Regions from separate parts of the Pseudomonas sp. NPDC077451 genome, predicted to be linked through region 2. Evidence: predicted binding sites of a transcription regulator. Region 2 holds the regulator's gene; the other holds the start of a gene.
What was found. The regulator sigma-54, encoded in region 2, starts transcription at its own class of promoters, with help from an activator protein. The targets are predictions, from matches to a motif close to ANTGGCATNNANNTTGCTNT.
Positions count from the first base shown of each region.

Region 1 (3,413 bases), on a different contig from region 2:
ATGACGCCGGAGGCCAGACCGATAATCAGCGCGCCCATCGGGCCGACCGTACCGGCGGCTGGTGTGATGGCGACCAGACCGGCCACGACGCCCGAAGCAATGCCCAGGGCGCTGGGTTTGCCGTGAGTGAGCCACTCCGCGAACATCCAGCTCAGCGCAGCCGCAGCGGTTGCGATCTGGGTCACTAACATGGCCATTCCGGCTGTGCCGTTAGCAGCCAGCGAGGAGCCGGCGTTAAAACCGAACCAGCCGATCCAGAGCATCGCCGCGCCGATCAGGGTGAGGCCAAGGTTGTGCGGCGCCATCGGCGTGGTGGGGAAGCCTTTGCGCTTACCGAGCACGATGCACGCCACTAGGCCAGCGATACCGGCATTGATGTGCACCACAGTGCCACCCGCAAAATCAAGCACGCCCCAGTCCCACATCAGGCCGCCATCGCCGCCCCAGACCATGTGCGCGATCGGTGCGTAGACCAGCGTGAACCAGACGCCCATGAACACCAGCATCGCGGAGAACTTCATGCGCTCGGCGAACGCACCGACGATCAGCGCCGGGGTGATGATGGCGAAGGTCATCTGAAAGGTAATGAATACACTCTCCGGTACGGTACCGGTGAGGCTGTCAGGCGTCAGGCCGCTGAGGAAGGCGCGACCCAGGCCTCCAACGAAGGAATTGAGGTTGGTGACGCCTGCTTCCATGCCGGTGGTATCGAACGCCAGGCTGTAGCCGTAGACCATCCAGAGGATGCTCATCAGCCCGGTGATGGCGAAGCACTGCATCATCACCGACAAGATGTTCTTGGAGCGGACCATGCCGCCGTAGAACAGCGCCAGGCCCGGAATCGTCATGAACAGCACCAGCGCGGTGGCCGTAAGCATCCATGCCGTATCGCCGGAATCAAGCGTTGCCTCCTGCGCCATGGCGATGCCTGGGCTTATCAGAGACAAAAGGGCTCCTAGCCCTGCGAATTTTCGCAGAGTCATGGTTTTACTCCTGGGGCGTGGGGGTTCGTAGGCCTGCTAGGCAGGCAATCGCAAATGCTTGGGCGGTGCGTGGCGACGTGTCGGGCGTTGCCGCCCGCTCAAACGCGCGCTACGCGTCGGGCCGTCAGATTGCGTCGGTATCGGTTTCGCCTGTGCGGATGCGAATGGCCTGTTCCAGATTCACGACGAAGATCTTGCCGTCGCCGATTTTTCCGGTGTTGGCCGCCTTGGTGATCGCCTCGATCACGCGATCGAGTTGGTCATCGGCGATTGCTACGTCGATCTTCACCTTCGGCAGAAAATCGACTACGTATTCAGCCCCGCGATAGAGCTCGGTATGGCCTTTCTGGCGACCGAAGCCCTTGACCTCGGTGACCGTGATGCCCTGGACGCCAATCTCGGACAGCGACTCGCGTACGTCGTCCAGCTTGAACGGCTTGATGATGGCAGTGACTAGTTTCATGAAACTTCTCCCGTTTAGGTGGACTTGCCCCAGAAGTACGAACCCGGCTCAAGTCTAAGCGCAGTGTCTGGCTCTTGTAACGCGCCGGCGTTGCCGAGCGACCATCCGACACCATCAACCGATCCGACGAAACGTCCCGAATCGCCTTTGCACCGCTACCTGCTGGTGCATGCGTCGTGAGGAGCTAAGCAGAATCGATGCCAGCTTTTTGCAATGCCCGGCGTGTGGCGCTTCGCAAAGGGCGTGCGCGGCCACATCACGGCTCGCCCGCCCGGATAGCGCACCATGCCGGTGCACGACACCGCAACGGCATGCCCGCAAACGTGCACGCGCGTCGGCAGGACGGTCGAATAGCCCGTGTTACACTGCGCGTCGCTCAGAAACAGGTAATGCTCATGTTCCCACCCAAAGCTTTTCTCGACGCCGTCGGCGCCCAGGCCTCGCGGCTATTCAGCGGTGAAAATCCCCTGCCCCGTGCGGAAGTCGAAGCCCAGCTCAAAGGCATCGTGCAAGGTGCGCTGAGCAAGCTCGATGTGGTCAGCCGTGAAGAATTCGACAGCCAGATGATCGTGCTTGCACGCACCCGGGCGAGGCTTGAAGCCCTCGAAGCCAAGGTCGCCGAGCTGGAAGAGAAACTCGCGCCACCCGCGTCCGAATAGACCGGCTGGCGTCACGATCAAAGGAGTGATCGGATGTCCCTCGCAATCGTCCACAGCCGCGCCCAGGTCGGCGTGGAAGCGCCCACCGTGACGGTGGAGGCGCACCTTGCCAATGGCCTGCCTTCGCTGGCCTTGGTCGGCCTGCCGGAAACGGCAGTCAAGGAAAGCAAAGACCGCGTGCGCAGCGCGATCCTGACGTCCGGCTTCGACTTCCCGGCCCGACGAATCACGCTCAATCTTGCGCCAGCCGATTTGCCTAAAGATGGTGGCCGTTTTGATCTGGCCATCGCGCTGGGCATATTGGCGGCGAGTGGCCAGATCCCTGCGGACCGGCTGGACACGCTCGAATGCCTGGGCGAGCTGGCGCTTTCCGGCGCACTGCGGCCGGTACAAGGCGTGTTGCCCGCCGCGCTCGCGGCCCGCCAGGCCGGGCGCGCCCTGCTGGTGCCGCGAGCCAATGCCGAGGAGGCCAGCCTGGCGTCGGGATTGGTGGTCTACGCCGCCGACCACCTGCTGGAAGTCGCTGCGCACTTCAACGGCGTGACTCCCATCGAACCGTTTCAAGCCCAAGGCCTGTTGCGCCAGGTGCTGCCCTACCCTGATCTCGCAGATGTACAGGGCCAGGCTGCCGCCAAGCGTGGGCTGCTGGTGGCCGCCGCGGGTGGCCACAACCTGTTGTTATCCGGTCCGCCTGGTACCGGCAAGACATTGCTTGCCAGCCGGCTACCCGGCCTGCTTCCACCTCTGGAAGAACAGGAAGCGCTGGAAGTCGCAGCAATTCAGTCTGTCGCCAGCCAGTCTCCCTTGGCGCACTGGCCACAGCGCCCTTTTCGACAGCCCCATCACAGCGCATCAGGGCCAGCCCTGGTTGGCGGCGGCAGTCGGCCAAGGCCGGGGGAAATCACTTTGGCGCATCAAGGTGTACTGTTTCTCGATGAGCTGCCGGAATTCGACCGCAAGGTCCTGGAAGTGCTTCGCGAGCCCCTGGAATCAGGCTGTATCGTCATCGCCCGCGCGCGCGACAAGGTGCGCTTTCCAGCACGCTTCCAGTTGGTCGCGGCGATGAACCCCTGCCCCTGTGGTTACCTGGGCGATTCCACCGGTCGCTGCCGCTGTTCGCCAGACCAGATTCAACGCTACCGCGGCAAGCTCTCCGGGCCGCTGCTCGACCGCATCGACCTGCATCTGACGGTCGCTCGCGAAGCCACGGCGCTGAACGCACCACTGGCTGGCAACGAAACCACGCAGCGGGTCGCAGCGCAGGTGGCCGAAGCGCGGCGTATTCAACTCAAGCGACAGGGCTGCGCC
Region 1 covers NZ_JBITVX010000007.1:149,817-153,229, forward strand. The annotation lists gene ACIGHL_RS13385 (ammonium transporter) at 1-983, opposite strand, end outside; gene glnK (P-II family nitrogen regulator) at 1,108-1,446, opposite strand; gene ACIGHL_RS13395 (accessory factor UbiK family protein) at 1,842-2,105, shown strand; gene ACIGHL_RS13400 (YifB family Mg chelatase-like AAA ATPase) at 2,139-3,413, shown strand, end outside.
Region 1: a site for sigma-54 is predicted at 1,632-1,651, ahead of glnK (P-II family nitrogen regulator). Genes of this name have one in related genera too.

Region 2 (3,413 bases):
AGCGCTTAAGCAATGTCTCGTCGGCGGCATCGAGATACAGTACATCGCACTGGATATATCGGGCACGGACATCTTCGAGCAGCTCGGGAAAGCGTTTCAGTTGACTCGGCAGGTTGCGCGCATCGATAGATACCGCGACTTGTGGCTGCAGCAGCTCTGTGTGCAACAGTGCCCTTTCTGCCAGCTCTGGCAGAAGGCCGGCGGGAAGGTTGTCGATACAGTAGAAACCATTGTCTTCAAGGACATTTAGCGCAGTGCTCTTGCCCGATCCAGAGCGCCCACTGACGATGATCAACCGCATCGAACTGTTCCATTCAGCAAGGCTTGGCCTCGAAAACCTTTTTTCGCGTCGCGCCGGCAGGGTGTGTATTGGCAGATAAGGGGCACGTTTCTTTCCTCACTCAGCTTAGGGCGACAGAATATTGCTCTGTCCTAGCAGGCTGTTGGGAAACTACTCGAGTAGACATGTCTCGTTAAAACAGCCACGGCCTCGACCCCAGCCAGAACGCATCGATAGCCAATCAAGGTGCGTTTTTCCGTCTGTTAACCTCGGTCCAGCCTTAGGCTTTGTTCCAGGGAACCCGGTGGTTGGGATTGCCAGCCACCGCTTATGTTGTCCCGGACGGCCAACTAACGACCGTTCTGAATATCCATCACAGCCTGATACAGTTCCTGTCCCGACGTGGTCCCGCGCAGCCGTTCACGGACCTCTTCGCGATCCAGCATGCTGGCAATCTGGCGAAGCAGCTCCAGATGTTCATCGGTGGCTGCTTCTGGCACCAGCAATACGAACAATAGATCGACGGGAGCGCCGTCGATTGCATCGAAATCTACTGGTGTATCGAGTCTCAGCACTGCACTGAGCGGCGATGTGCAGCCGGGCATACGGCAGTGCGGGATAGCAATGCCATTGCCGAAGCCGGTTGAGCCAAGCTTCTCGCGGGCGATGAAGCTTTCAAAGATCGCTTGGCTATCAAGATCTGGCAGATCCCCACCAAGCACCTTGGCGATCTGCTCCAGTACGCGCTTCTTGCTGCCGCCCGGTACGCCCACTAGGGCGCGGCCGGGGGTTAGGATATTTTCGATTCGGATCATGATGGGTTAGCGAGCCAGGGCGCCCTGATGGTGGTCGAGCTGTTTTTCTTTGTGCTTGATGAGCTGCCGATCGAGCTTGTCCGCAAGCAGATCGATCGCGGCGTACATGTCGCTGTGCTCGGCGTTAGCGACAACTTCGCGGCCAGCTACATGTAAGGTCGCTTCGGCCTTCTGCCTCAGCTTCTCGACTTGAAGAACGACTTGAATGGCAATGATGCGATCGAAATGCCGTTCTAACCGCTCGAATTTCTCTTCGACGTAGTCACGCAGGGGTTCTGTGATTTCCAGGTGAAGGCCAGTGATGTTGACTTGCATACTGCATCTCCTTTTTGCCACATGCGGATTGGTGGGCAGCAAGCCCGCCATTCGGAAGAACTCGACCAGTGCTCTGGTGTTACATCAGCCGCTTGCGCTCGCTGGATGGCGCGATACCGAGTGATTCGCGGTACTTTGCGACGGTGCGGCGTGCGACCTGAATCCCCTGTTCCTCCAGTAGACCAGCGATCTTGCTGTCGCTCAATGGCTTTTTCTGGTTTTCCGCGGCCACCAGTTTCTTGATGATTGCGCGGATGGCAGTGGACGAGCACTCGCCGCCTTCGGCAGTGCTCACATGGCTCGAAAAGAAATATTTGAGTTCATAGATGCCCCGGGGCGTGTGCATGAACTTTTGCGTCGTGACCCGCGAAATGGTCGACTCATGCATACCCACCGCTTCGGCGATGTCGTACAGCACTAGCGGCTTCATGGCCTCGTCGCCGTGCTCGAAAAAGCCCCGCTGATGCTCGACGATCTGGGTGGCCACCTTCATCAGCGTTTCGTTGCGGCTGAGCAGGCTTTTGATGAACCAGCGTGCTTCTTGCAGCTGGTTTCGCATGAAGGTGTTATCCGCGCTTGAATCGGCCCGTTTGACGAACCCGGCGTATTGCGCGTTTACCCTCAGGCGAGGCATTGCCTCCTGATTCAGTTCCACCAACCAGCGGCCATTGTGCTTGCGCACGATAACGTCAGGCACCACATATTCGGGCTCACCCGCTTCGATCTGAGAGCCGGGGCGTGGATTGAGCGTTTGAATCAAGTCGATGATCTGGCGCAGTTCGTCTTCTTTGAGCTTCATCCTGCGCATCAGCAAGCTGTAATCGCGCCCGCCAAGAATATCCAGGTGGTCACTCACCAGCCGGATGGCCTCACTCAGCCACTCGGTGCGTTCGGGCAGTTGACGAAGCTGCAGCAGCAGGCATTCACGCAGGTCACGCGCTCCGATGCCTGCGGGCTCGAACTGCTGAATTCGGCGCAGCACCACCTCGATCTCGTCGAGTTCGATTTCAAGCTCGGGGTCAAACGACTCGAGTACTTCTTCAAGCGTTTCGTCGAGATAACCCTGTGGATTGATACAATCGATCAGGGTGGCCGCGATGAGACGGTCGGTATCGCTCATCGGTGCGAGGTTGAGTTGCCAGAGCAGATGGCTTTGCAGGCTTTCGCCGCTAGAGGTCCGGCTGGTGAAATCCCACTCATCGTCATCGCTGCTCGGCAAGCTGCTGGCGCTGGTCTGATAGATGTCTTCCCAAGCGGTGTCTACCGGCAGCTCATTTGGGATGCGGTCGCCCCAGTCGCCTTCTTCGAGGTTCTCCACCGTGTTGATGGGCTCCTCGTAATTGTTGTCCGGCTCGCTTTGCACGGTTGAGTCAGTCGAAGGGCTTTCGCTTTTCTTTTCGACAGACTCGGCCATCGGATCGGAGTTGTCGAAATCATCCCCGTCTTCTTCGCGCTCGAGCATGGGATTGGAATCCAGCGCTTCCTGAATCTCTTGTTGGAGATCAAGCGTGGATAGCTGGAGCAATCGTATGGCTTGTTGCAGCTGCGGTGTCATCGTCAGCTGCTGGCCCATCTTCAGGACTAGCGATGGTTTCATGGCAGAGGACTTCGAACCTTTTTTGCCGGCGCAACCGCGCCTGTTCCGATTTCGCTGGCGCCGCGCGCCCGTGTAAGCAAATTATATGCCTGCCATTGAAGCCTTTGCCTAGCCCTGTAGGTTCGTCCGGGCAGAAAAAACGACTTCAAAGTCGGAATTCGTGTCCCAGATAGACTTCCTTGACCAGCTGGTTGGCCAAGATGGTCTCTGCGTCGCCTTCGGCGATCAATTGACCGTCGTTGACGATGTAGGCGGTTTCGCAGATATCCAGCGTTTCGCGGACGTTGTGATCGGTGATCAGGACGCCGATGCCCTTGGCCTTCAGGTGATGAATGATCTGCTTGATGTCGCCGACCGAGATGGGGTCGACGCCTGCGAAGGGTTCGTCAAGAAGAATGAACTTGGG
Region 2 covers NZ_JBITVX010000005.1:93,858-97,270, reverse strand. The annotation lists gene rapZ (RNase adapter RapZ) at 1-301, opposite strand, end outside; gene ptsN (PTS IIA-like nitrogen regulatory protein PtsN) at 631-1,095, opposite strand; gene hpf (ribosome hibernation-promoting factor, HPF/YfiA family) at 1,102-1,410, opposite strand; gene ACIGHL_RS10340 (RNA polymerase factor sigma-54) at 1,490-3,007, opposite strand; gene lptB (LPS export ABC transporter ATP-binding protein) at 3,153-3,413, opposite strand, start outside.